Regions from separate parts of the Enterobacter sp. UPMP701 genome, predicted to be linked through region 2. Evidence: predicted binding sites of a transcription regulator. Region 2 holds the regulator's gene; the other holds the start of a gene.
The links. Region 2 encodes PurR, which represses purine synthesis genes. Its sites were predicted from a motif close to CANGCAAACGTTTGCNTG; they were not measured.
Positions count from the first base shown of each region.

Region 1: a site for PurR is predicted at 2,336-2,353, ahead of glyA (serine hydroxymethyltransferase). Genes of this name have one in related genera too.

Region 1 is NZ_JBSKJN010000004.1:280,699-285,281, reverse strand. It holds gene glrR (two-component system response regulator GlrR) at 1-496, shown strand, start outside; gene glnB (nitrogen regulatory protein P-II) at 562-900, shown strand; gene hmpA (NO-inducible flavohemoprotein) at 976-2,166, opposite strand; gene glyA (serine hydroxymethyltransferase) at 2,471-3,724, shown strand; gene ACWKXT_RS12840 (DoxX family protein) at 3,778-4,200, opposite strand; gene ACWKXT_RS12835 (3-phenylpropionate MFS transporter) at 4,373-4,583, shown strand, end outside.
Region 2 is NZ_JBSKJN010000001.1:527,015-531,597, forward strand. It holds gene punC (purine nucleoside transporter PunC) at 124-1,323, opposite strand; gene punR (DNA-binding transcriptional activator PunR) at 1,438-2,349, shown strand; gene purR (HTH-type transcriptional repressor PurR) at 2,367-3,392, opposite strand; gene cydH (cytochrome bd-I oxidase subunit CydH) at 3,690-3,779, shown strand; gene ACWKXT_RS02600 (MFS transporter) at 3,942-4,583, shown strand, end outside.

The DNA of each region.
Region 1 (4,583 bases), on a different contig from region 2:
GCCCAAAGTGATGGCGCGCAACGAGTTCCGTGAAGATCTCTACTACCGTCTGAACGTGGTGAACCTGAAGATCCCGGCGCTGGCGGAACGCGCGGAAGATATTCCGCTGCTGGCGAACCATCTGCTGCGCCAGGCGGCCGATCGTCATAAACCGTTCGTGCGCGCGTTTTCCACCGATGCGATGAAACGGCTGATGGCCGCAAGCTGGCCGGGTAACGTGCGCCAGCTGGTGAACGTGATTGAGCAGTGCGTGGCGCTGACGTCGTCGCCGGTTATCAGCGACGCGCTGGTGGAGCAGGCGCTGGAAGGGGAAAACACGGCCTTACCGACGTTTGCGGAAGCGCGTAACCAGTTCGAGCTGAACTATCTGCGCAAGCTGCTGCAGATAACCAAAGGTAACGTGACCCACGCGGCGCGAATGGCCGGACGCAACCGTACCGAATTCTATAAGCTGCTCTCACGCCACGAGCTGGAAGCAAACGATTTTAAAGAGTAATGCCGTATGGTACTGTGAGCAATCGATTACGAGGCAGCTTACAGGCAAGAGTTTAAGGACCCACCATGAAAAAGATTGATGCGATTATTAAACCTTTCAAACTGGATGATGTACGTGAAGCGCTGGCGGAAGTGGGCATCACCGGGATGACCGTGACGGAAGTGAAAGGTTTTGGTCGTCAGAAGGGCCACACCGAGCTTTATCGTGGCGCAGAGTACATGGTCGACTTTCTGCCGAAAGTGAAAATTGAAATCGTGGTCAGCGACGATATCGTCGATACCTGCGTTGATACCATTATCCGCACGGCGCAGACGGGAAAAATTGGCGACGGGAAAATCTTCGTCTTTGACGTGGCGCGCGTGATCCGTATCCGTACCGGCGAAGAAGACGACGCGGCGATTTAACAAATTTTGTCGGTCGGGTATGGCGTAGCCGCCACCTGGCAAAAAAAAAGCCCCTCGAGCGAGGGGCTTTTTTCATTACAGCACTTTATGCGGCCCGAAACATTCGTAATGAATGTTGTCTTTATTTACGCCCAGCTCAACCAACTGCTTCGCGGCATACTGCATAAACGCCACCGGTCCACACACGTAGAACTGCATTTCCGGCGCGCTAAACGCCCCTTCCAGCTGGCTTAAATTCATCAGACCTTCGCTGTCAAAGCGTGCAGCTGCTCGGTCTGCATCTGTCGGCAGGCGATACCAGGTGTGCGCGGTGAAACGCGGCAGGGTCGCTCCGAGCGCTTTTACTTCATCTGCAAAGGCGTGTACGTCACCGTTTTCCGCGGCGTGGAACCAGTTGACCTGCGCGCCGTGGTTTGCTTTCGCCAGCGTGTCCAGCATCGCCAGCATTGGCGTTTGGCCGACGCCCGCAGAGATCAGCGTGACCGGAGTATTCGTTTCAACGGCCATAAAGAAGTCGCCCGCCGGGGCGGCCAGATGGACCACGTCGCCCACGTTGGCTTCGTTATGCAGCCAGTTGGATACCTGACCGCCGTTCTCGCGTTTCACCGCGATGCGGTAGCCTTTACCATTTGGCTTGCGGGTCAGGGAGTACTGGCGAATCTCCTGGTGAGGAAAGCCTTCAGGCTTCAGCCAGACGCCCAGATACTGGCCCGGCTGGTAATCGGCAACCGGCTGACCGTCCACTGGCTCGAACTCAAAGCTGGTGATCAATGCGCTGCGAGGGGTTTTCTCAACGATGCGGAAGGCGCGTGTGCCTTCCCAGCCGCCGTTCTTACTGGCGTTTTCGCTGTAGATTTGCGCTTCACGGTTGATGAATACGTTTGCCAGCACGCCGTAGGCTTTACCCCAGGCGTCCAGCACCTCCTGACCCGGGCTGAACATTTCGTCCAGGGTTGCCAGCAGGTGGCCGCCGACAATGTTGTACTGCTCGGGTTTGATCTGGAAGCTGGTGTGTTTCTGCGCGATTTTTTCCACCGCAGGCAGCAATGCCGCCAGGTTTTCGATGTTGCTGGCGTAGGCGGCAATAGCGTTGAACAGCGCTTCACGCTGATCGCCGTTACGCTGGTTGCTCATGTTGAAAATCTCTTTGAGCTCCGGGTTATGCGTGAACATGCGATCGTAGAAATGGGCGGTCAGTTTAGGACCCGTTTCAACCAGCAGGGGAATTGTGGCCTTCACGGTAGCGATGGTTTGGGCGTCGAGCATGAGCGCATCCTTCTGATGTTACTTTAATGATGTATTTTGAATGCATCTTATAAAAATACCCCTGCAATGTAAATGGTTCTTTGCATCGTGAAAAATATGCATCACAAACCTGAAAAGAAATCCGTTGAAAATGATGAGAGCTTTATTCCTCAAACCCTTGCGTGGCGTGAAGGAAAACGTTTGCGTAAAATCGTTTGTCAAGACCTGTTATCACAGAACTATTCAGTTATACTGTTGCCCGTCGTCCAACAGGACTGCCTTTTCAGGCCAAAATTTTACTTGTTAGCTGAGTCAGGAGATGCGGATGTTAAAGCGTGAAATGAACATTGCCGATTATGATGCCGAACTGTGGCAGGCTATGGAGCAGGAAAAAGTACGTCAGGAAGAGCACATCGAACTGATCGCCTCCGAAAACTACACCAGCCCGCGCGTCATGCAGGCGCAGGGCTCTCAGCTGACCAACAAATACGCTGAAGGTTACCCGGGCAAGCGCTACTACGGTGGCTGCGAATACGTTGATATCGTTGAGCAGCTGGCTATCGACCGTGCGAAAGAACTCTTCGGCGCTGACTACGCGAACGTCCAGCCGCACTCCGGCTCTCAGGCTAACTTCGCGGTCTACACCGCGCTGCTGCAGCCGGGCGATACCGTTCTGGGTATGAACCTGGCGCAGGGCGGCCACCTGACTCACGGCTCTCCGGTTAACTTCTCCGGCAAACTGTACAACATCATCCCTTACGGTATTGATGAGTCAGGTAAAATTGACTACGAAGACATGGCTAAGCAGGCCAAAGAGCACAAGCCGAAGATGATCATCGGTGGCTTCTCGGCTTACTCCGGTATCGTTGACTGGGCAAAAATGCGTGAAATCGCAGACAGCATCGGCGCATACCTGTTCGTTGACATGGCGCACGTGGCGGGTCTTATCGCCGCTGGCGTTTACCCGAACCCGGTTCCTCACGCTCACGTTGTGACCACCACCACCCACAAAACCCTGGCGGGCCCACGCGGTGGCCTGATCCTGGCGAAAGGCGGTGACGAAGAGCTGTATAAAAAACTGAACTCCGCTGTATTCCCAAGCGCGCAGGGCGGCCCGCTGATGCACGTTATCGCGGCAAAAGCGGTGGCGCTGAAAGAAGCGATGGAGCCAGAGTTCAAGGTGTATCAGCAGCAGGTTGCTAAGAACGCCAAAGCGATGGTGGAAGTGTTCCTGAACCGTGGCTACAAAGTGGTGTCTGGCGGTACTGAAAACCACCTGTTCCTGCTGGACCTGGTTGATAAGAACCTGACCGGTAAAGAAGCTGACGCAGCCCTCGGTCGCGCCAACATCACCGTGAACAAAAACAGCGTGCCAAACGATCCGAAGAGCCCGTTCGTGACCTCCGGTATCCGTATCGGTTCTCCGGCCGTTACTCGCCGCGGCTTCAAAGAAGCGGAAGTGAAAGAGCTGGCTGGCTGGATGTGTGACGTTCTGGACAACATCAATGACGACGCGGTTATCGAGCGCGTCAAAGGTAAAGTACTGGACATCTGCGCCCGCTTCCCGGTATACGCATAATTCCTCTGCGTTGCAGAAATAAAAAGGCCGCGCTTGCGGCCTTTTTTTATGGGCTAACGTCGGTCGAGGGAGATGGCCCCCGGCCCGGTAATTGCCAGCAAAATAAACGCGCCAGCGATACTCACGTTCTTATAGAAGTTAATCATATTGGGCACGACGGCATCACCCGTCATATCCCAGTAATGGTGACCAATCACCGCCGTTCCCAGCGTATAGAAAACAAAGATCACCGCGAGGGGGCGGGTGAAAAAGCCGAGCACGATCAGGATCGCGGCAGGGACCTCCATCACCACCGCAATAATCGCCGCCAGCATCGGCATGGGAGCACCGAGCGACGTCATATACTGAACGGTGCCGCTAAACCCCGTCAGCTTGGGATAACCAAAAATAATAAACAGGACAACAATAGCGATACGGGCAATCAATAACAGGAAGGAGCGTGAGGAGCCGAAATCGAAATAACGTAAGCTGTTCATGGCAAACGACCTCTTCAGGCGATGTCTTTTAAACGTAATACAATTTTGCCGCTCTCGCCATACGCCGACCGGCTGTCCATGATGTTAATTTATCGTTAATTTATAGCGCGCTAACGACTTGCTAAAGTGCAGGATAAACGCCAGACTATCGCCTCCATTTCGGGAGGGATTCATGGTCTTGCATTCCACACGCTGGCTGGCGCTCAGCTACTTTACCTACTTCTTTAGCTACGGTATTTTTCTGCCTTTCTGGAGCGTCTGGCTCAAGGGAATCGGCCTCACACCAGAGACCATCGGCGTCCTGCTTGGCGCGGGGCTGGTGGCACGTTTCCTCGGTAGCCTGCTGATTGCCCCCCGCGTCAGCGATCCCTCCCTACTGATAA
Region 2 (4,583 bases):
GTTAACACTTAATATTTATCGTATTTAATCGAACCAAATTTAGTATAGGCCTCAAAATTTGGTGATTCAATAGAAAATTCTTAGCAACCTAATCACTGAAAATTAACATAGTTTCTGGTGCGATTAGGCATGCGAGGTTTCTACCTGCGTGCTCTCGTCCTGCGCGCGCTGCGCGGAGGCCTGCATGCGATAACCCAACGCCGCCAGCGCGACGGTGACCAGCATCACGCTGGTTGTTGTCAGCAGCGGCGTGGCAATCAGCGCGGAGACCACCAGGCTTGCCAGGAAGCACAGCCCCAGTTGCAGGGTGTTCTGCAGCGCAGCCGCGCGGCCTGTCGCCTGCGGGAACGGACGCAGCGCCTGCGCCACAACGATAGGGTAGATCGCCCCGTTCGCGATGGCCATCACGCAGAATGGAATCAATATTTCGGCAAGACCCGCGCCCGGAATAAAGCCAACGGCCCAGGTCCCGATGACGCTCAACGCATACAGCACCAGCAGCCACGGCAGCATTTGCTGGCCTTCCCATTTTTGCAGCGCCGCGCGGCAGCCGTACCCGCCCACCAGGAACGCGATGGTCTGCGGAACGTAGCTCAGACCAATGGCCGCCGGGCTGTAGCCCATATCATGCAGAATAAAGGGCGAACCGGTCAGCCACGCGAAGAAGCTCGCCGAACAGGCGGCATAGATCAGAACGTTGCCGCGATATGCTTTTGCGCTCAGCAGGGAGGTGAAGGTAATCGGCTTCGCGTCAGCATGCGCCTCTTTTTTATGCGCTGGCTTGAGAGCGAACGCAGGCAGCATCAGCACCAGCGTGATGGCAAACAGCGTGGCAAAGATAGCCTGCCAGTCAAAGTGCGCGAGGATCCAGCTGCCCAGCAGCGGGGCGAGGGCAGGTGAGAGACCCACCAGCGGCATAATGGTAGCGAAAATACGGTTTGTGCGGTTTGCCGGGTAGTAGTCGGTGACCAGCGCCTGCCAGGTCACGGCAGCGGCACAGACGCCGACCGCCTGAGCAAACCGCAGCACCAGCAGCCAGGTAGCATCGCGCACCCATAACATCCCCAGACAGCCAACGGCAAAAATGGCCAGCCCCAGCAGCAATACCGGTTTACGACCAAAGCGATCCGAGAGCGGTCCCCAGAGCAGCTGTGCGAAAGCAAAACCGGCGAGGAACAAACTCAGGCTGGCGCTGATGGCCGCGGCAGGCGTTTGCAAATCTTCCTGCATCGCGGCGAAGGCCGGCAGGTACATATCGGTGGCCAAAAAGCCCAGCACGCTTAAGCCGCCGAGCCAGACTAAAAATCCTTTCCTGGGTTGCACTATTTTATTCTCCTGAGGAGGCAGGTATACATTGGCGCTGAGTGTAGGGAGTGCAAAGCCGCTTGTGAAACGCTAATATTTGGCGGGTGAATTCAAATTTTTTGCAGGCAGAAAATGTGGTCAGATTATTCTCTTGAAGTGGTCGATGCTGTCGCGCGTAACGGCAGCTTTAGCGCTGCGGCGCAGGAGTTGCACCGCGTCCCTTCGGCTATCAGCTATACGGTACGTCAGCTTGAAGAATGGCTGGCGGTTCCGCTGTTTGAACGGCGGCATCGTGATGTGGAATTAACGCCCGCAGGGGCGTGGTTTCTGAAAGAAGGGCGTTCTGTTATCAAAAAAATGCAGATCACCCGCGAGCAGTGTCAGCAGATCGCGAACGGCTGGCGGGGACACCTTTCCATTGCGGTGGATAACATCGTTAAGCCCAAGCGCACCCGGCAGATGATTGTCGATTTTTATCGGCATTTCTCTGACGTTGAACTGCGGGTCTCGCAGGAGGTGTTCAACGGCGTCTGGGATGCGCTGGCGGACGGCAGGGTAGAGATGGCGATTGGCGCGACCCAGGCGATCCCCGTCGGGGGACGTTACGCCTTTCGCGATATGGGGATGCTGAGCTGGAAATGTGTGGTGGCAAGCGATCATCCCCTGGCGGCGATGGAAGGGCCGCTGAGCGACGATACGCTGCGCAGCTGGCCGTCGCTGGTGCTGGAGGATACCTCCCGTTCACTGCCGAAGCGAATTACATGGCTGCTGGACAACCAGCGGCGGGTTGTCGCCCCTGACTGGGGATCGTCGGCGACGTGCCTCAGTGCCGGACTCTGCGTAGGCATGGTGCCCGCCCATTTTGCGCGTCCGCGTATCGACACCGGAGAGTGGATAGAGCTAACGCTGGAGAACCCGTTCCCGGATGCGGCCTGCTGTCTCACCTGGCAACAAAATGATGTCTCACCCGCTATGGCCTGGCTGCTGGATTATCTGGGTGACAGCGAAACGCTTAACCGGGAATGGTTACGGGAGCCAGACTGACTGGCCCCGGAAGAAGATTAACGACGGTAGTCGCGGAAAGGACCATCCGCAACGGAGCGGCGCTCGATGAGGCGTGGATGAACTTCAATGGACTGCGACTCTTCACGCTTGTTGACGATCCTGTCCAGCAGCATATTGAAGGCCGTTTCACCCAGCGAATCTTTCGGCTGGTGAATGGTGGTCAGCGCTGGCGTGAAGAAGCGCGCGTTGCGCACGTTGTCATAGCCGATCACGGAAATATCCTGCGGGACGCGCAGGCCAAGCTCGTCTGCGGCGCAGAGTGCACCCATGGCCATGATGTCGCCCCCGCAGAAGACGGCGGTCGGACGGTGCTGCTGGGAGACGATCTGCTGCATCGCGCGGTAGCCTGATTCCGGCTCAAAGTCACCCTGCACGATCCAGTTTTCCGGCACGGTAATCAGCGCCTCTTCCATCGCTTTCATAAATCCGGCCAGGCGGCCCGCACCGGTGTTGCGCTCCAGCGGACCCGGGATTACGCCAATCTCGCGGTGGCCGCGTTCGATCAGATAACGGCCCGCCATGTAACCGCCTTCGAAGGCGTTATCGATGACGGAATCGGTGAAGTCGGCGCGCGCTTCGCCCCAGTCCATCACCACCATAGGGATATGGCGATACTCTTCCAGCATCGACAGTACGGATTCCGGGTACTCGGAGCACATCACCAGCAGGCCATCCACGCGCTTTTGCGCCATCATCGACAGATAGGCACGCTGTTTTTCTATGCTATTCCATGCGTTGCCCAGAATCAGGGTATAGCCTTTCTGGAAGCAGTTTTTCTCTACCGCTTCAATGATCTCGGCAAAATAGGCCGCTTCGCTGCTGGTCGCCAGCAGACCAATAGACTTGGTGTGATTAACCTTGAGGCTACGCGCAACCGCACTCGGTGAGTAGTGCAGCTCTTTGATCGCAGCCCAGACGGCGTTGCGCGTCTCTTCCGCCACAAAGCGGGTTTTGTTAATTACATGTGATACGGTTGTAGTGGAAACGTTTGCGCGTTTTGCTACGTCTTTAATTGTTGCCATTAAATGTCACTCCAGACCATATCCTAAACTCCTGAAAAACTTGAAGGTAAACGTTTGCCTTCTCTCACCCTTATCTCGCAATTTTGGATTGCGGTACGCCAGGAAAACGACACGGGACGTCAGGAGGGGGTCAATGGCCGGTACGCTAATAAATTTAGCGTGGAATTTTGGCCTATCTTGATGAAAAGGGGAAGAGCTAAAGTGTTTATCAGCTTAAATCCAGGAAGATTTTTGAGCTAAATTGTGCAAAAATGAGCAAGCTCACTTTTCGTGGGGGGATTAAAAGGAGAAAAATTGATGAGTTCCGATCTGAAGTTTTCGCTGTTCACCACCGTTATTGTGCTGGCTCTGATTGTCGCGGCTGGCCTGACGGCTGCGCTGCACTGATTTACGCGGGGGGAGAGCCTTCTCCCTCCCGATCTCCTGATTGTTACTTCTCTGGCAAAAATCTTTTGCCATTTTGTTAACTTCTCATTTTTTGTGATTGATGTCATGCTTTCCGCTTCTTTGTTCTGTGTCACCACATGACACGGCATCCGGAGTTGACGCATGAAAATCAATTTTCCCCTGCTGGCCCTGGCGATTGGCGCTTTTGGGATTGGCACCACTGAATTCTCCCCGATGGGGTTACTGCCTGTTATCGCCCGGGGCGTGGACGTCTCGATCCCGGCCGCCGGTATGCTAATCAGCGCCTACGCTATCGGAGTGATGGTGGGAGCGCCGCTGATGACGCTTCTGCTTTCGCACCGCGCGCGCCGCAATGCGCTGATTTTCCTGATGGCGATTTTCACCCTCGGCAATGTGCTTTCGGCCATTTCGCCGGACTACACCACCCTGATGTTGTCGCGCATTCTGACCAGCCTCAACCACGGCGCGTTCTTTGGGCTCGGGTCGGTCGTGGCCGCGAGCGTTGTGCCGAAACACAAGCAGGCAAGCGCCGTGGCGACCATGTTTATGGGGCTGACGATTGCCAACATTGGCGGCGTACCGGCGGCAACCTGGTTGGGTGAAGCGATCGGCTGGCGGATGTCCTTCCTGGCGACGGCCGGGCTGGGCGTGGTCGCGATGGTGGCACTGTTCTTCTCCCTGCCGAAAGGCAGCGCCGGCGAACGTCCGGAAGTGCGTAAAGAGCTGGCGGTGCTGATGCGTCCGCAGGTGCTCTCCGCGCTGCTGACCACCGTGCTGGGGGCA